2 regions of the Pseudomonas sp. NFX71 genome follow, and region 2 is predicted to be linked to the other one. Evidence: predicted binding sites of a transcription regulator. Region 2 holds the regulator's gene; the other holds the start of a gene.
The links. The regulator sigma-54, encoded in region 2, starts transcription at its own class of promoters, with help from an activator protein. The targets are predictions, from matches to a motif close to ANTGGCATNNANNTTGCTNT.

Region 1 (9,612 bases), 1.2 Mb from region 2:
CGCTATTGATCGACCTGCCCGGCGGGCGTCTGTCCATTGAATGGGCAGGCCCAGGCCAACCGGTCTTGATGACCGGCCCGGCAGTCCGTGTTTACGAAGGACAAGTACGTCTTTGAGTGAGTCAAACCCATGACCGACAAGCCCCAGGTTCCCGCCCGACAGCCCGACGAATCCCCTTCCGAAAGCCTTGAGGCGGCGGCGATTGCCGCGTACCTGGAGGCTCATCCGGACTTCTTCGTCGAGCACGAAGAACTACTCCCGGCCATGCGCATTCCGCACCAGCGTGGCGACACCATCTCGCTGGTCGAGCGCCAGATGACCATCCTGCGCGATCGCAACATCGAATTGCGCCATCGCCTCTCGCACTTGATGGACGTGGCCCGCGACAACGACCGCCTGTTCGACAAGACACGCCGCCTGATTCTCGCCTTGATGGACGCCAGCAGCCTGGAAGACGTGGTGATCAGCGTCGAAGACAGCCTGCGCCAGGACTTTCAGGTGCCTTTTGTCAGCCTGATCCTGCTGGGTGACAACCCGATGCCGGTCGGCCGCTGGGTGACCCACGCCGATGCGCAAACCGCCATTGGTGGTTTGCTCTCGGAAGACAAAAGTGTCAGCGGCAGCCTGCGCGAGCATGAACTGGACTTCCTGTTCGGTGAAGAGCAGCGCAAGCAGATTGGCTCCACCGCCGTCGTCGCCATCAGCCATCAAGGCATCCACGGCGTGCTGGCCATCGCCAGCCGTGATCCGCAGCACTACAAAAGCTCGGTGGGCACGCTGTTCCTGAGCTACATCGCCGAAGTCATGGGCCGCGTGCTGCCACGGGTCAACAACTCCCTTCGCTCGGTACGCTGATCGTGGAACGGCAACTGGACGCTTACTGCGATCACTTGCGCAGTGAGCGGCAGGTGTCGCCCCACACGCTGTACGCCTATCGCCGCGACCTCGACAAGGTGCTGGGCTGGTGCGTCAAACAGAACATCGACAGCTGGGCCACCCTGGATATTCAGCGCTTGCGCAGCCTGATCGCTCGCTTGCATTCCCAGGGTCAATCGTCGCGCAGCCTTGCGCGCCTGCTCTCGGCCGTGCGCGGGCTCTATCACTATCTGAATCGCGAAGGCCTGTGCGATCACGATCCGGCCAACGGTCTGGCGCCGCCGAAAGGCGAACGACGGCTGCCGAAGACCCTCGACACTGACCGCGCCCTGCAACTGCTTGAAGGTGCGGTGGAGGATGATTTCCTGGCGCGCAGGGATCAGGCGATCCTGGAGTTGTTCTACTCCTCCGGCTTGCGCCTGTCGGAGCTGACAGGACTCAATCTCGATCAACTGGACCTGGCTGACGGCATGGTCCAGGTGCTCGGCAAAGGCAGCAAGACCCGACTGTTGCCGGTGGGTAAAAAGGCCCGCGAAGCGCTGGAGTTGTGGTTGCCATTGCGCGCCATGACCAATCCGGCAGATGACGCGGTGTTTGTCAGCCAGCAAGGTCGGCGCCTCGGTCCTCGGGCCATTCAGGTGCGAGTCAAGGCCGCTGGCGAGCGCGAGCTGGGGCAGAACCTGCACCCGCACATGCTGCGACATTCTTTCGCCAGTCACTTACTGGAATCTTCGCAAGACCTGCGAGCCGTGCAGGAATTGCTCGGCCATTCGGACATCAAGACTACCCAGATCTACACCCACCTGGACTTCCAGCACCTGGCGACGGTCTACGACAGCGCCCATCCACGGGCCAAACGCATTAAGGGCGATGATTCATGACGATCCAATTGATCACCTTCGACCTCGACGACACCCTGTGGGACACCGCCCCGGTGATCGTCAGCGCCGAAGCCATCCTGCGTGAATGGCTGACCGAACATGCACCGAATCTGGGCGCGGTGCCGGTGGAGCATTTGTGGACGATTCGCGAGCGCATCCTGAGCAGCGAACCGGGACTCAAACATCGCATCAGCGCGTTGCGTCGGCGAGTACTGTTCCATGCGCTGGAAGAGGCCGGCTATGACCATGGCCAGGCGTCCGACCTGGCTGATCAGAGTTTTGAAGTGTTTCTGCATGCGCGGCACCAGCTCGAAGTATTCCCCGACGTGGAGCCGACTCTGGAGGTCCTGGCGAAACACTACGCGCTGGGCGTGGTCACCAACGGCAATGCCGATGTGCGCCGGTTGGGGCTGGCGGATTACTTCAAGTTTGCGTTGTGCGCCGAAGACATTGGCATCGCCAAACCGGATGCGCGACTGTTTCATGAAGCGTTGCAGCGTGGCGGCGCGACCGCGCAAACGGCGGTGCATATTGGCGATCATCCGGGTGATGACATTGCCGGGGCGCAGCAGGCGGGGTTGCGGGCGATCTGGTTTAACCCGCAAGGCAAATTGTGGGAAGCGCAGAAGTCGCCGGATGCCGAGATTCGCAGCCTGACCGAATTGCCGGCGTTGCTGGCGCGGTGGAACGCCCAACACTGATCCTGAAAACACCACAAAACCCTGTGGGAGCGAGCCTGCTCGCGATGAGGACTTAACATTCAAAATAGATAGTGGCTGACACACCGCCATCGCGAGCAGGCTCGCTCCCACAAGGGATTGCATCGCCCCGAAAATTTTATCCCTCCCATGAAAAAGCCCGCAGCGACGGCGGGCTTTTTCAGCAAGCAGGAAGCAAGCGCTTAGATAGGCCGGCTGCCGTACTTGTTGTCAGGCTTCTTGGGAGGATCGGCGACCACATTGGCCTCCACTTCCTGCACCTTGCCGCCCTTGGCCAGGAACTCTTCCATGGCTTTGGCCAGGGCATCGCGCTCCTTGTTTTTTGCTTCGACGCTCGGCAGCTCATCGACCGATACCGCAGCCTTGGCCTTTCCTTTGGCGGTCGGAACGGGCGCTTCCCCGCCGTCGTCTTCAACGACGTCGTCGGTCGCAGCTTCCAGGCCTTCCTCGGTTTCGTCGTCGCCTACTTCGAGGTCGTCGTTTTCCAGATCATCGTCGCTCATGTTCTACCTCATGACTTGCGAAAAGCAGATTAGTTATAGCCCAGCTTCACCGTCTGTCGACAGCCGCCGGAAAAATTCGATAACCACTGGTGACCAGCGGTTCATGCCTCTTCACCGTGCAAGGTGGCGAGGACTTTACGGGCACCGCCAAAATCACGGTGCTCGCCCAGATAAACGCCTTGCCAGGTCCCCAACGCCAGTCGGCCTGCCGAAACCGGCAAACTGAGCTGACAGCCAAGCACGCTGGCCTTGAAGTGCGCCGGGAGGTCGTCCAGGCCTTCGTCGTTATGCTCATAGCCGTCTGTTCCTTGTGGGATCAGACGATTGAAAAATCGTTCGAAGTCGCGACGTACCGCCGGATCGGCGTTCTCGTTGATGGTCAACGACGCCGAGGTATGCTGCAGCCACAAATGCAACAGACCGACCCGACACGCCTTGATTTCAGGCAGGCCGGCGAGTAACTCGTCCGTTACCAGATGAAAGCCCCGGGGCCTCGCCCGCAGGGTAATCAGAGTCTGTTGCCACATACAGTTCTCCGCACGTTCGGGGCGCATTCTAGCGCGCTCTGGGAAAAAACAAAGGCCCTAATATTCCTTCAATCATGTAAGCCATTGGCCGCAGAAAAACGCCCGTCGTAAACGCCCTTAAACGTGTACGAAAAAACCTTTCAGCAGGTCCTTCACTGACAAATCCCAGACAAAAAAATGCCCGGCAAGCCGGGCAAATTTTTATGCGCGTGCTTACAAGTTGTAGCCGCGTTCGTTGTGGAGTGCCAGATCGATACCGACGGCCTCTTCTTCTTCGGTGATACGCAGACCCATGACGGCGTCCAGCACCTTGAGAATGATGTAAGTGACGATCGCGGTGTAGATCACCGTGAAGCCCACGCCTTTGCACTGAATCCAGACTTGTGCGGCGATGTCGGTAACGGTGCCGAAGCCACCCAGCGACGGTGCAGCGAACACACCAGTCAGGATCGCGCCGAGGATACCGCCGATACCATGCACACCGAAGGCGTCCAGGGAATCGTCATAGCCGAGCTTGCGTTTCAGGGTGGTGGCGCAGAAGAAGCACACCACGCCCGCTGCCAGGCCGATCACCAGCGCGCCCATCGGGCCCACGGTGCCAGCGGCTGGCGTGATGGCGACCAGACCGGCCACAACACCCGACGCGATACCCAGTGCGCTTGGTTTGCCGTGGGTGACCCACTCGGCGAACATCCAGCCCAGTGCGGCGGCGGCCGTTGCGATCTGAGTCACCAGCATCGCCATGCCGGCCGTGCCGTTGGCTGCTGCAGCGGAACCGGCGTTGAAGCCGAACCAGCCGACCCACAGCATCGCCGCGCCCATCAGGGTGTAACCGAGGTTATGCGGTGCCATCGGGGTGGTCGGGAAGCCTTTACGCTTGCCGAGCACGATGCACGCCACCAGACCGGCCACACCGGCGTTGATGTGCACCACGGTGCCGCCGGCGAAGTCCAGCACGCCCCAGTCCCACATCAGGCCGCCGTTGCCGGACCAGACCATGTGCGCGATCGGTGCATACACCAGGGTGAACCAGATGCCCATGAAGATCAGCATCGCGGAGAATTTCATCCGCTCGGCGAAGGCACCGACGATCAGCGCCGGGGTAATGATGGCGAAAGTCATCTGGAAGGTGATGAACACCGCCTCAGGGAACAGCGCCGCAGGACCGGTCAGGCTGGCTGGCGTGACACCGGCGAGGAAAGCCTTGCCCATGCCGCCGAAGAACGAGTTGAAATTGACGACGCCCTGTTCCATGCCGGTGGTATCGAACGCGATGCTGTAGCCATAAATGACCCACAGAATGCTGATCAGACCGGTAATGGCGAAGCACTGCATCATCACGGAAAGAATGTTTTTGGAACGAACCATGCCGCCGTAGAACAGCGCGAGGCCGGGAATGGTCATGAACAGCACGAGGGCTGTCGAGGTCAGCATCCAGGCGGTATCGCCGGAATTGAGGACTGGGGCCGCCACTTCGTCTGCCGCCAAAGCAAGGCTGGGCATTACGAGGGACAACAGGGCTCCTAGCCCTGCGAATTTACGCAGAGTCATATTGTTTTCTCCTGGGGCGTTGGGTTTGTGGCGGCTTAGATTGCGTCGGTATCGGTTTCGCCGGTACGGATGCGAATCGCCTGTTCCAGATTGACCACGAAGATCTTGCCGTCACCGATCTTGCCGGTGTTGGCCGCCTTGGTTATCGCCTCGATAACCCGGTCCAGATCCTTGTCGTCAATGGCGACATCGATCTTCACCTTAGGCAGGAAATCGACCACGTATTCCGCGCCGCGATACAGCTCGGTGTGACCCTTCTGCCGACCGAAGCCTTTGACTTCAGTAACGGTAATGCCCTGCACGCCGATCTCGGACAACGACTCGCGCACGTCGTCCAACTTGAACGGCTTGATGATGGCAGTGACTAGCTTCATGAAAACTCTCTCCCGAATTGGTGGACTTGCCCCAGGAAAACAAACCCGACTCAAGTCTAAGCGCAGTGCCTGGCTTTGTAACGCATCGTCGGCCTTACCTGCCCGTCCGACGCCAGCTAACCGCTCCGCACGAAACACTTCCCCGTTCCGCTTGGCGCACTGCATTCGTCACAGCGACTGCATCAGTGCATGGGTTACTACCGACTAAGCAGAAAGCTTGCCATCTCGCCAAAAACCCCTGATATCAAGCGCTTGCCTGCCACGGTGGCTTGCTGCGCGCGATTGCACGACGCGTAACGCACAACAACAGTGCGGTGCCGTCCGTCCGCATGCGCGAAAAGCGTGCATCCCTGCGGTCGGGATTGACTATAGACACTGCGTGATACACTGCCCGCCATTGTTTTCAGGACATTTCCCATGCTCGCGCCCAAAGACTTCCTCGACGCCCTGACCGGCACCGCCTCCCGCCTCTTCAGCGGCGACACCCCACTGCCGAAAAGCGAAATCGAAAGCCAGTTCAAGGCGTTGTTGCAGAGCGGGTTCAGCAAACTGGATCTGGTGAGCCGGGAAGAGTTCGATAGCCAGATGGTCGTGCTGGCACGCACCCGGGCACGGCTGGAAAGCCTCGAAGCGAAGGTTGCGGAGCTGGAAGCGAAGCTGAGTCCGCCTGCCGAATAACCCTGCTGACAACGCAGCCCCCTGTGGGAGCGAGCCTGCTCGCGATTAGAGTCACCTCGGTCTACAAGCCTTCCCACACTGGCCAGACCAACCCTGTAGGACCTGTCAAAGGCTGCAATCTTCTGATCTGCCGCCCCGCCACCATCTCGGCAACGTCCTACAAAGATCACCACCGCCGTCCGATAGCGCCGTGAAGCCCAGGCTCCTAAGCTCATTCTCAGCTGAATATTCAGCACTGGGTTTGGCGACCTGGAAGCTTAAGGCGTACGACGACCATCTCTCGAGTCATGGCGGCTGTGCGTGGGAGACCTTCGGGTCTGCCGGGTTCCTTTTGCTCCGGTTCGCCAACCCGCGTACAGCTGCCACCCAATTGTTTGGCGACGATTGACGGCAGCCTCTTTAGCAAAAGGAGCTGTATTAATGAGTTGCGATAACGCTTATCTAGTCCCTCACGTCTTCACCCGCCACAAACTCCACCTCCACGCGCTTTTGATCGAAAACCAGCCGTGGTTCAGCGCCCGAGACCTGGGCCGTCTGCTTCGCCTTTACCTCGACGAACGCGCCGTCCGAAAACTCGATCCCGATCAACATCAATCCGCGCGAGTCGTCATTCACGGCATCCTCGAAAACACCCTGCTGATCAGCGAATCCGGCGTCTACGCCCTACTCGTCTACCACTACTGCCCCGAATACCGAGGCATGCGTGAATGGCTGACCCACGACGTAGTGCCAGCCCTCAGAGATGCCCAACAACCGACGTCAACCGAACGCCCGATTCTGAGCCTGCTGAACTGGCCGGAAATGTCACTGAGTTTGCTGCACTGGAATAACCAGCCGTGGATTCGGCTGCAGGATGTTCCGCTGATGATGACGGAGCGGGAGCAGGCAAGACACCCGGTGGGATCGTGGTGGAAGCGAGCTTCACGAGTATTGCAGTCGCTTTGAGTTTCCGACTACTTGCATCGGCCATCAAACATGCATAACTTCAACGCACGCGAGTGTATCCACTGAGGGTACGCAGGCCTTGGCCTCACCAAAGCCTGCAATCGAAAAACCGTCTCCTCAAGACGGTTTTTTTTCGCCCGCGATTCAGACCAAACCATTCGCAACATCCTGCGAAAATTTGGCGCCTGCGCCGCCACGCTAAATCACCACCTCCCGACTACCCTTCAAAAACCCGCAGGAAGCGGCCCCCGTAAAGCTCAAGGAACGACCATGTCCCTCTCCATCGTCCACAGCCGCGCCCAGATTGGCGTGGATGCGCCCGCCGTCACCGTCGAAGTTCATCTGGCTAACGGTTTGCCATCACTGACCATGGTCGGTCTGCCCGAAGCAGCAGTGAAGGAAAGCAAGGATCGAGTACGTAGCGCGATCATCAATTCAGGCCTGCAGTTTCCGGCACGGCGCATCACGTTGAATCTGGCGCCTGCGGATTTGCCCAAGGACGGCGGGCGGTTCGATCTGGCGATTGCCTTGGGGATTCTGTCGGCCAGCGTGCAGGTGCCGACGTTGACGCTGGACGATGTGGAATGCCTGGGGGAGCTGGCACTGTCCGGCGCGGTGCGTGCGGTGAGAGGTGTGTTGCCGGCGGCACTGGCGGCGCGCAAGGCTGGACGCTCGTTGATGGTGCCTCGGGCGAATGCCGAGGAAGCCTGCCTGGCGTCGGGGCTGAAAGTCATTGCGGTGGATCATTTGCTGGAGGCGGTCGCGCATTTCAACGGTCACACACCCGTCGAGCCTTACGTCTCCAACGGTCTGCTCTACGCCAGCAAACCCTACCCCGACTTGAATGAAGTGCAAGGCCAACTCTCAGCCAAGCGCGCTTTGCTGATTGCAGCGGCCGGGGCTCATAACCTGCTGTTCAGCGGCCCGCCGGGGACCGGGAAAACGCTGTTGGCAAGTCGGTTGCCGGGGCTGTTGCCGCCATTGGCGGAAAACGAGGCGCTGGAGGTCGCAGCCATTCAATCAGTCACCAGTTGCGTCCCTTTAAGTCACTGGCCACAGCGACCGTTCCGCCAGCCCCATCACTCAGCCTCCGGACCGGCGCTGGTGGGCGGTGGTTCGAAACCACAACCCGGCGAGATCACCCTCGCCCACCATGGCGTACTGTTCCTCGACGAACTGCCGGAGTTTGATCGCAAGGTGCTGGAGGTTTTGAGAGAACCGCTGGAATCCGGGCATATCGTGATTTCCCGGGCGAAGGATCGCGTGCGGTTTCCCGCACGCTTTCAATTGGTGGCCGCGATGAATCCGTGCCCCTGTGGATATCTCGGCGAGCCGAGTGGTCGCTGTTCCTGCACGCCTGACATGGTTCAACGCTACCGCAACAAACTCTCCGGGCCGCTGCTGGATCGGATCGATCTGCACTTGACGGTCGCCCGTGAGGCCGCGGCTTTGAATCCCGCAATCAAACCCGGTGACGACACCCTGACCGCCGCCGTTCTGGTTGCCGACGCAAGGGAGCGGCAACACAAACGCCAGGGTTGCGCCAACGCGTTCCTTGATCTGCCGGGCTTGCGCATGCATTGCAAGTTATCCACAACCGACGAAACCTGGCTGGAAACAGCGTGTGAACGGCTGACCTTGTCGCTGAGGTCAGCCCATCGATTGCTCAAGGTTGCGCGCACCCTGGCGGATCTTGAACACGTCGATCGCATCACCCGTGAACATCTGGCTGAAGCGTTGCAGTACCGGCCAACCACCCACTGAAGCTCTACTCTTTGGTGAGATCCACTAACGGCGCCTGCCTCACCTCAGTCTCCCGACCACCCTGAATCTCTGTGACACGCTTCAGCGCGTTATCCACAGCGCTCTTGTCCGCCAGCAAGCTGTAGTTGATCCGGAATTGCCTGTGTTCGTTTGGCGCAATTGTCGGCACTAAACCGAGTGGCCGCTGATACCGACGGTTGTAGGAAAAACTTGTCCCCGGCTCCAGCCCGGTGACGTAGCCCTGGCCTTGGGTATCGGTGTTTTTCCACAGGGAAAACACGGGCAGCGTTTGTGTGTTGAAACCGACCGAAACGCCCAGGCTGCCCGCCTTGTTATGCAGTACCGTCAGCGTATCGCCCTTGGCGTCGGCATACGGCACGACGTTGTACACCGTCTCGTCGTAATCCTTGGTTGGCGCGCGATAGGTCTGCCAGTCCGGCAGTTCCGCTTTCGCTTTGTCGTTGAACGGCGACACTTGTTTCACCGGCGCGGCGAAGCGGGCGCCCTGCTCGAGAAACGGGGTGCTGAAGTTACTGTGGTACAGCGCCTGGTATTCCTTCGGGTAGTCGCCGTTGTTGGTCAGGGTGTCATTGAGGCTGAAGCTCGCACTGCCAGGTTCGGTGACCAGTTCGGTCGCGACAGAGAAGTCGACTTTCTTGAACGCCTGCTCTTTCAACTCGCCGCGCAGGCTGATGGCGTACGGCGGTTTTTCGTCAATGTGCAGGGTGACTTTACTGGCCGGGATGTTGGCAGCGCGACCATGCAGGGTCAGTAATTCGCCGTTGTCCATGCCG
Region 2 (9,612 bases):
CGGTGCTGGTGATTCGGCGCATGCCCCAGGCGGTCAGCGATACACTGCTCGGCTTCGGTGCCGGGGTGATGCTCGCGGCGACAGCTTTTTCGCTGATCGTTCCGGGCATTGCTGCGGCTGAAAGCCTGGGGCTGACGCCTTGGGCGGCGAGCGGCCTGATCAGCTTCGGCATCATGCTGGGTGCGTTCGGGTTGTTTCTGGTGGATCGAAAGGTGTCTGGCGCATCGCCGGAAATGCTCGTTGGCACGCTGGAGCGACCGGTCATTCCGCCACGGATCTGGTTGTTCGTGTTTGCCATCATTGCCCACAACATTCCTGAAGGCATGGCGGTCGGTGTCTCGGCGGGTGGCGGCATGCCCGACGCCGACAGCCTGGCCATGGGCATCGCGTTGCAGGATGTACCGGAGGGGTTGGTGATTGCGTTGGTGTTGGCCGGGGCAGGGATGTCGCGGGTCAAAGCGTTCCTGATCGGTGCGGCGTCAGGATTGGTCGAACCGGTCTTTGCGCTGTTGTGCGCCTGGCTGGTGACCCTGGCCGAGTTGCTCTTGCCGTTGGGCCTGGCACTGGCGGCCGGGGCGATGTTGTTGGTGGTGACGCATGAAGTCATTCCCGAGTCGCGCCGCCATGGTCATGACAAGCTGGCCAGCCTTGGGTTGCTGATCGGGTTTTGTTTGATGATGGTGATGGATACCGCGCTCGCCTGAAAAAAGATCGCAGCCTTCGGCAGCTCCTGCATGAGATTGCATTCACATGTAGGAGCTGCCGAAGGCTGCGATCTTTTTATTCGCCTTCGTCGAAGAAGTTGTTGATCAACGCGACCAGTGCATCCAGTGCTTCCTGTTCTTGCTCGCCTTCCGTGCTCAGATGGATCTTGGTGCCCTTGCCAGCGGCGAGCATCATCATGGCCATGATGCTTTTGCCATCGACCGTGGATTCCGGCGTGCGTCCGACCCGGATCGTGCAATCCTTGAACTGACCGGCCACGCCGACGAATTTGGCAGAAGCACGGGCATGCAGGCCCAGCTTGTTGATGATTTCGATTTCCAGAGCAGGCATCGCGATGTGAATCCTTTAGCTGAGGTCGCGGTGGCGGACCTGGACGTTCTTCAGGGATTTTTGCAGGACCTGGCCCAGACGTTCGGTCAGGTACACGGAGCGGTGATGCCCGCCGGTACAGCCAATGGCAATGGTGACATAAGCACGGTTGCTGGCGGCAAAGCGGGGCAGCCATTTGAGCAGGTAAGTGGAAATGTCTTGGAACATCTCCTCGACGTCCGGCTGGGCCGCCAGGTACTCGGCAACCGGCTGGTCAAGCCCGGACTGATCGCGTAGCTCCGGCTTCCAATAAGGGTTCGGCAGGCAGCGCACGTCGAACACCAGATCGGCGTCCACCGGCATGCCGCGCTTGAATCCGAACGATTCCACCAGGAACGCAGTGCCGGGTTCCGGTTGGTTCAGCAGGCGCAATTTGATGGTATCGCGCAGCTGATAAAGGTTCAGGTTGGTGGTATTGACCTTGAGATCGGCGAGGTCGGCAATCGGCCCGAGCAGGTTGGTTTCATCGTTGATCGCCTCGGCCAGCGAGCGATTGGCGCTGCTCAGCGGGTGACGGCGGCGGGTTTCCGAAAAACGCTTGAGCAAGGTTTCTTCGTCGGCATCCAGGTACAGGACGTCGCATTGGATATGCCGGCTGCGGACTTCTGCGAGCAGTTCCGGAAAACGGGTCAGGTGGCTCGGCAAGTTGCGCGCATCGATGGAGACGGCAACCAGCGGCTGCGCCAGCTCTGTGTGAATCAACGCACGCTCGGCCAGTTCCGGCAGCAACCCGGCGGGCAGGTTGTCGATGCAGTAATAGCCGTTGTCCTCGAGAACATCGAGCGCGGTGCTTTTACCTGAGCCGGAACGGCCACTGACGATGATCAAGCGCATGATTAGTGCCTGTTTTGCTCGTCCAGGACAACCTGATACAAGGCTTCATTGCTCGGTGCGCTGCGCAGGCGATCACGGACTTCCTTGCGATCAAGCATGCTGGCGATCTGCCGGAGCAATTCAAGGTGCGCATCGGTAGCCGCTTCCGGGACCAGCAGAACGAACAGCAGGTCAACCGGGGCGCCGTCGATGGCGTCGAAATCGATGGGGGCATCCAGGTGCATCAAGGCACTGATGGGCGAGGTGCAGCCTTTCAGGCGGCAGTGGGGGATAGCGATGCCGTTACCAAAACCGGTCGAGCCAAGTTTTTCACGGGCAATCAAAGCCTCGAAGACATCTTGCATCTCCAGATCCAGCACTTCTTTATGGATAAGGTTGGCAATTTGCTCGAGGGCTTTCTTTTTGCTGCCGCCCGGCACGTTCACGAGGGAACGGCCGGGGGTCAGGATGCTTTCAAGTAGGATCATGGGTTGGGAGTGTTAACGACCGGTCGCGCCCTGGAGGAGGCTTTGGGTCTTTTCCTTATGCTTTTTGAGTTGTTTATCCAGCTTGTCGGTCAGCGCGTCGATCGCCGCGTACATGTCGGTATGTTCCGCGTTTGCGACCACTTCATTGCCGGGAATATGCAGCGTGGCTTCGATTTTCTGCTTCAGCTTCTCGACCGTCATCGTGACTTGCACGTTGGTGATCTTGTCGAAATGCCGCTCTAATCGTTCGAGTTTTTCGCCGATGTAGGTGCGAAGAGGTTCGGTCACTTCCAGTTGGTGTCCACTGATGTTGACTTGCATACAGCTTCTCCTTCGTTGCCAGTGCATAAAGCGGTAGATCAGATGATCTACCACTGGAACGCTGTGGCGTGGCTCTACATCAACCGCTTGCGTTCGCTCGAAGGCGCGATCCCGAGGGATTCGCGGTACTTGGCGACGGTGCGGCGAGCCACCTGAATGCCTTGTGCCTCCAGTAAACCAGCGATCTTGCTGTCACTCAACGGCTTTTTCTGATTTTCCGCAGCAACCAGTTTTTTGATGATCGCGCGGATCGCCGTGGACGAGCATTCGCCGCCTTCGGAGGTGCTGACGTGGCTGGAGAAAAAGTATTTCAGCTCATATATGCCCCGAGGGGTATGCATGAATTTTTGCGTGGTCACCCGTGAAATCGTCGATTCGTGCATGCCCACCGCTTCGGCGATGTCATGCAGGACCAGCGGTTTCATCGCTTCGTCGCCGTATTCCAGAAAGCCGCGTTGATGCTCGACGATCTGGGTGGCAACTTTCATCAGGGTTTCGTTACGGCTTTGCAGGCTCTTGATGAACCAGCGGGCCTCTTGCAACTGATTGCGCATGAAGGTGTTGTCGGCGCTGGTGTCGGCGCGACGCACGAAACCGGCGTATTGAGCGTTGACCCGCAGTCGCGGTACCGATTCCTGATTCAGTTCTACCAGCCAGCGCTCGTTGTCCTTGCGCACGATCACATCGGGGACCACGTATTCGGCTTCACTGGACTCGATCTGCGAGCCAGGGCGTGGGTTGAGGCTCTGTACCAGTTCGATGACCTGGCGCAGTTCGTCTTCCTTCAGCTTCATGCGGCGCATCAGCTGGCTGTAGTCGCGGCTGCCGAGCAAGTCGATATAGTCGGTGACCAGGCGCTTGGCCTCGGCCAGCCAAGGCGTCTTGGCGGGCAGCTGGCGCAATTGCAGCAGCAGGCATTCACCAAGGTTGCGGGCGCCGATGCCGGCCGGCTCGAATTGCTGGATGCGATGCAGGACGGCTTCGATTTCGTCCAGTTCGATGTCGAGTTCCGGATCGAAAGCTTCGAGGATTTCCTCGAGGGTTTCGTCCAGGTAGCCCTGGTTGTTGATGCAATCGATCAGGGTCACGGCGATCAGACGATCGGTGTCGGACATCGGCGCCAGGTTCAATTGCCACAAGAGATGGCTTTGCAGGCTTTCACCGGCCGATGTGCGGGTGGTGAAATCCCACTCGTCGTCATCGTTGCTCGGCAGGCTGCTGGCGCTGGTCTGGTAGACGTCTTCCCATGCGGTGTCGACGGGCAGTTCGTTGGGAATGCGCTCGTTCCAGTCGCCCTCATCGAGGTTGTCCACCGTCGGGGCGGTTTCCTGGTAGGAGGGCTCTGAAACATCGGCGTTGGGTTGCTGTTCGGCTTTGTCGGCCAAGGGGTCGGCGTTATCGAAGTCGTCGCCTTCTTCCTGGCGTTCGAGCATCGGATTGGACTCCAGGGCTTCCTGGATTTCCTGTTGCAGGTCCAGGGTCGACAATTGGAGCAGGCGGATGGCCTGTTGCAGCTGCGGTGTCATCGTCAGCTGCTGGCCCATTCTCAAGACTAGCGATGGTTTCATGGCAGGGGCTTAACACCTTATTCGCCGGCGCACATGCGCCATCCACTACAGGGCGCCGGAGCGCCAAACATAAGCAAATTATATGCCTGAAACTGCAACGTTTGCCTAGAGCGCTGTAACAATAAAAAATTGTTGATTTTTTATCGAGACAAGCGCTCGGCGACTAGCCAGAGACGCCCTGATGCTTACAGGCGGAACTCATGGCCCAGATAGACTTCTTTCACGAGGTCGTTGGCCAGGATGGTGGCAGAATCACCTTCGGCGATCAGCTGGCCATCGTTGACGATGTAGGCGGTTTCGCAGATATCCAGGGTCTCACGGACGTTGTGGTCGGTGATCAGCACGCCAATGCCCTTGGCCTTGAGGTGGTAGATGATCTGCTTGATGTCGCCCACCGAAATCGGGTCCACACCGGCGAAGGGTTCGTCGAGGAGGATGAATTTCGGGTTGGTTGCCAGTGCACGGGCGATTTCCACGCGGCGGCGTTCACCACCGGACAGGCTCATGCCGAGGTTGTCCCGGATGTGGCTGATGTGGAATTCCTGCAGCAGGCTTTCCAGCTCTTTGCGGCGATCGGCCTTGTCGAGTTCCTTGCGGGTCTCGAGGATTGCCATGATGTTGTCGGCAACCGAGAGTTTGCGGAAGATCGACGCTTCTTGTGGAAGATAGCCGATACCGGCCTTCGCACGACCGTGCATCGGCTGGTGGCTGACGTCCAGATCGTCGATCAGGACGCGGCCCTGATCGGCCTGGACGAGGCCGACGATCATGTAGAAGCAGGTGGTCTTGCCGGCGCCGTTAGGACCAAGCAGGCCGACGATCTGACCGCTGTCGATGGACAGGCTGACGTCGCGCACGACCTGGCGGCTCTTGTAGCTCTTGGCCAGATGCTGAGCTTTCAGAGTTGCCATTACGGGGCCTTTTGCTCTTCGGTTTTCTTTTTCGGCTGGATCACCATGTCGATCCGCGGGCGCGATTCGGTCACGTTGGTGCCTGTGGCACGGCCGGCGCTGGCGAGCTTTTTATTGGTGTCGTAGACGATTTTCTCGCCTTGGGTAACGTTGCCGTCCTTGTCGATGACTTTCGCCTTATCGATCAGCACGACGCGGTCTTGGGAGGCGTGGTACTGGATAGTCACGCCGTACCCCTGAACTGGTTTGGTGTCGCCAGCGGTCTGCAACTGCTCGAAGTAGGCCAGGTTGCCGACCGAAGTCACGACGTCAATGTCGCCGGCTGCGGTGCGGGTGATGGTGACCTTGTTGCCGGTAACCTTCATCGAGCCCTGGGTAATGATCACATCGCCGGTGTAGGTGGCAACGCCATTCTTGTCGTCCAGTTGGGCGTCGTCGGCCTGAATGCGGATAGGCTGCTGTTGATCGTTCGGCAGAGCCCAGGCGCTCACGCTTCCCAGTGCTGCGCCCAGACCGAGCAAAATAGGGAGAGTTTTAACGAGCCTCATACTGTCCTCTTACGTTCGATAGCAGGTGTATCCTGCTTTCTTTCAAATACGCTTTCATTCCCTTGCCAGTCGAGACACCACCAGCGCCGTCGATTCTAACGGGTTGATCGGTCTGCGCATATTGCTGCTGCGGGAACACTGTCATGCGGGTGGTGGTAATCAGGGTCTTGCGGTTTTTCTCGTCGAAACGGGTGATGCGCACCGAGTCGATCAGCTCGACCTGGGTGCCATCCGGATTGACTTCACCGTGTTCGCTCTGGACGTGCCAGGGGAATTGGGTGCCGCGGAACAGGTTCAGGTCCGGATTGGTCAACAGCGTCACTTCGGTCGCCTTCAGGTGTTCAACCTTGTCCGACGTCATTTCGTACTGCAGTTTGCCGTCCGGCAGGTACTGCACGCTGTGGGCGTTGAGTGCGTAATAGTCGATCGCGCTTTCATCGACCTTTGCCACCGGCTGGTCGAGGAAGCGTTCCGGGCTGATGTTCCAGTAGCCGACCGCCGCAAAAATTGCTGCGATGCAACCGAACACCAGGATGTTGCGAAATTTCTTGCTCAGCATAGTTGGCTCACAGGTACGCGGCGTTGGCCGCATCGAGGCGGCCCTGGGCGCGCAGGATCAATTCGCAGAATTCGCGGGCGGCACCCTCGCCACCACGGGCCTGGGTGATGCCATGGGCGTGTTCACGCACGAAGCCGGCGGCATTGGCCACCGCCATGCCCAGGCCTACGCGGCGAATCACCGGCAGGTCTGGCAGGTCGTCACCAAGGTAGGCGACTTGCTCATAGCTTAGGTTGAGTTGGGCGAGAAGTTCGTCCAGCACCACCAGTTTATCTTCGCGCCCCTGATACAGGTGGGGAATGCCGAGGTTCTTTGCCCGTCGCTCGACCACCGGTGTCTTGCGGCCGCTGATGATAGCGGTCTGTACGCCGGCTGCCATCAACATCTTGATACCCTGGCCGTCGAGCGTGTTGAAGGTCTTGAATTCGCTGCCGTCTTCAAGGAAGTACAAACGCCCGTCGGTCAGGACGCCATCGACGTCGAAGACGGCCAGTTTGATCTGTTTGCCGCGTTGCAGCAGGTCCGTGCTCATTACATTACTCCCGCACGCAGCAAGTCGTGCATGTTCAAGGCGCCGACCGGACGGTCTTCGCTGTCGACCACGACCAGCGCGTTGATTTTATGGTCTTCCATGATTTTCAGGGCCTCGGCGGCGAGCATCTCGGCGCGGGCAGTCTTGCCGTGGGCGGTCATGACCTGGTCGATCGTCGCACTGTGAATATCGATGCTGCGATCCAGGGTGCGACGCAAATCGCCGTCGGTGAAGATCCCGGCGAGTGTGCCGTCGGCTTCCAGGATGACGGTCATGCCCAGACCCTTGCGGGTCATTTCCATCAGCGCGTCCTTGAGCAGTGTGCCGCGCTGGACTTGCGGCAGCTCCTGCCCGGCATGCATGACGTTTTCCACTTTCAACAGCAGGCGTCGGCCCAGCGCGCCACCAGGGTGGGAAAAGGCAAAGTCTTCAGCGGTAAAGCCGCGGGCTTCGAGCAGCGCAACGGCCAGGGCGTCGCCCATGACCAGGGCGGCAGTGGTCGACGATGTCGGCGCCAGGTTCAGCGGACAGGCTTCGTGTTCGACATGCACGTTGAGATTGACTTCGGCGGCCTTGGCCAGCGGAGAGTCGGGGTTGCCGGTCACGCTGATCAACTTGATGCCCAGGCGTTTGATCAACGGCAGCAGGGTGACGATTTCATTGGTGGAACCGGAGTTCGACAGGGCCAGGATGATGTCGTCACGGGTGATCATGCCCATGTCGCCGTGGCTGGCTTCGGCCGGGTGCACGAAGAAAGCCGTGGTGCCGGTGCTGGCCAGGGTAGCGGCAATCTTGTTGCCGATATGTCCGGATTTGCCCATGCCGACCACGACTACGCGGCCTTTGCTGGCCAGAATCATCTCGCAAGCGCGTACGAAATCTGCGTCGATATGGGGCAGCAAGCCTTGTACGGCTTCCAGTTCGAGGCGGATGGTGCGTTGTGCTGATTGAATCAGGTCGCTGGATTGGCTCATGTCAGAAATCGTATAGCCTGATGAAAAGGCGGCGATTATAGCGGTAATGATCGAAACCCTCACGCAAGTTCGTCGCGCTTTGACATTCCCTGTTACCGAATCCCTCTAAATAAAGCTTTTTACCGCTCAGGTTGCTGAACAAGGCCAGGCTTGGCCCTTGGGCGCTTGGCCTTTGCAGTGATATAGTTCGCCGCCAGTTCGGCCTGCCCGGGAGGTATGTGCTTTCGCAAGGAAGTCAGGCGTCCGAGTGAGAGGCTGCATCGCAAGGAGTTTAGATGAGTGCCGATAACGCCTACGCGGTCGAGCTGAAGGGACTGACCTTCAAGCGCGGTGCGCGCAGCATTTTCAATAACGTCGATATCCGTATTCCGCGCGGCAAGGTCACCGGCATCATGGGGCCTTCCGGGTGTGGCAAGACCACACTGTTGCGTTTGATGGGCGCCCAATTGCGTCCGACCAAGGGCGAAGTCTGGGTCAACGGTCAGAACCTGCCGAAACTGTCGCGCAGTGATTTGTTCGATGCGCGTAAACACATGGGCGTGCTGTTTCAGAGTGGCGCACTGTTTACCGATCTCGACGTGTTCGAGAACGTTGCCTTTCCCCTGCGCGTTCATACCGAGCTTCCGGAAGAAATGATCCGGGACATCGTCCTGCTCAAATTACAGGCCGTGGGCCTGCGTGGCGCCATCGACCTGATGCCTGACGAGCTGTCCGGCGGCATGAAGCGCCGTGTCGCGCTGGCGCGGGCGATTGCCCTTGATCCGCAGATTCTCATGTATGACGAACCCTTCGTCGGCCAGGACCCTATCGCCATGGGCGTGTTGGTGCGCCTGATCCGTTTGCTCAACGATGCGCTGGGTATCACCAGTATCGTGGTTTCCCACGATCTGGCCGAGACGGCCAGCATTGCCGATTACATTTATGTGGTGGGCGATGGGCAAGTGTTGGGGCAGGGCACTCCCGAGGAGCTGATGAATTCGCAGGAGCCGCGTATTCGTCAATTCATGACCGGCGATCCCGACGGTCCGGTCGCATACCACTTTCCAGCGACGGATTACCGCGCAGATCTTCTGGGGAAGCGTTGATGCGCAAGATTTCACTATTAGAACGCGTACGTCGTTTCGGTCACGGCGGCATCGATGTGATGGCGGTGTTCGGCCGTTCGGCGATCTTCCTGTTCCATGCCTTGCTCGGCCGTGGCGGCATCGGGGGCGGTTTCGGCCTGCTGATCAAGCAGCTGCATTCGGTGGGCGTGATGTCCCTGGTGATCATTGTGGTCTCCGGGGTGTTCATCGGCATGGTGCTGGCGCTGCAAGGGTTCAATATTCTGTCCAGCTACGGTTCGGAGCAGGCGGTCGGGCAGATGGTTGCCCTGACCTTGCTGCGCGAACTGGGCCCCGTGGTCACTGCATTGTTGTTCGCCGGACGCGCCGGTTCGGCCCTGACGGCTGAAATCGGCAACATGAAATCCACCGAGCAGCTGTCCAGTCTGGAAATGATTGGTGTCGACCCGCTCAAGTACATCATTGCCCCGCGCCTGTGGGCCGGCTTCATTTCCCTGCCGGTGCTGGCGATGATTTTCAGCGTGGTGGGTATCTGGGGCGGTTCTTGGGTGGCCGTCGACTGGCTGGGTGTCTATGAAGGTTCCTACTGGTCCAACATGCAGAACAGCGTGACGTTCACTGACGATGTGCTCAACGGCATCATCAAAAGTATCGTCTTCGCCTTTGTCGTGACCTGGATCGCCGTATTCCAAGGCTATGACTGCGAGCCCACCTCCGAGGGGATCAGTCGTGCCACTAC

Region 1: a site for sigma-54 is predicted at 5,637-5,656, ahead of glnK (P-II family nitrogen regulator). Genes of this name have one in related genera too.

The regions. Positions count from the first base shown of each region.
Region 1 is NZ_CP182230.1:1,693,814-1,703,425, forward strand. Features, by position in the region: gene dapF (diaminopimelate epimerase) at 1-116, shown strand, start outside; gene ACM1ZW_RS07865 (DUF484 family protein) at 130-855, shown strand; gene xerC (tyrosine recombinase XerC) at 858-1,757, shown strand; gene ACM1ZW_RS07875 (HAD family hydrolase) at 1,754-2,458, shown strand; gene sutA (transcriptional regulator SutA) at 2,659-2,979, opposite strand; gene ACM1ZW_RS07885 (secondary thiamine-phosphate synthase enzyme YjbQ) at 3,081-3,506, opposite strand; gene ACM1ZW_RS07890 (ammonium transporter) at 3,720-5,057, opposite strand; gene glnK (P-II family nitrogen regulator) at 5,093-5,431, opposite strand; gene ACM1ZW_RS07900 (accessory factor UbiK family protein) at 5,849-6,109, shown strand; gene ACM1ZW_RS07905 (Bro-N domain-containing protein) at 6,530-7,054, shown strand; gene ACM1ZW_RS07910 (YifB family Mg chelatase-like AAA ATPase) at 7,325-8,818, shown strand; gene ACM1ZW_RS07915 (aldose 1-epimerase family protein) at 8,823-9,612, opposite strand, start outside.
Region 2 is NZ_CP182230.1:2,912,053-2,921,664, forward strand. Features, by position in the region: gene ACM1ZW_RS13305 (ZIP family metal transporter) at 1-704, shown strand, start outside; gene ACM1ZW_RS13310 (HPr family phosphocarrier protein) at 781-1,056, opposite strand; gene rapZ (RNase adapter RapZ) at 1,072-1,929, opposite strand; gene ptsN (PTS IIA-like nitrogen regulatory protein PtsN) at 1,932-2,396, opposite strand; gene hpf (ribosome hibernation-promoting factor, HPF/YfiA family) at 2,409-2,717, opposite strand; gene ACM1ZW_RS13330 (RNA polymerase factor sigma-54) at 2,792-4,285, opposite strand; gene lptB (LPS export ABC transporter ATP-binding protein) at 4,471-5,196, opposite strand; gene lptA (lipopolysaccharide transport periplasmic protein LptA) at 5,196-5,744, opposite strand; gene lptC (LPS export ABC transporter periplasmic protein LptC) at 5,731-6,303, opposite strand; gene ACM1ZW_RS13350 (KdsC family phosphatase) at 6,311-6,835, opposite strand; gene ACM1ZW_RS13355 (KpsF/GutQ family sugar-phosphate isomerase) at 6,835-7,809, opposite strand; gene ACM1ZW_RS13360 (ATP-binding cassette domain-containing protein) at 8,085-8,894, shown strand; gene mlaE (lipid asymmetry maintenance ABC transporter permease subunit MlaE) at 8,894-9,612, shown strand, end outside.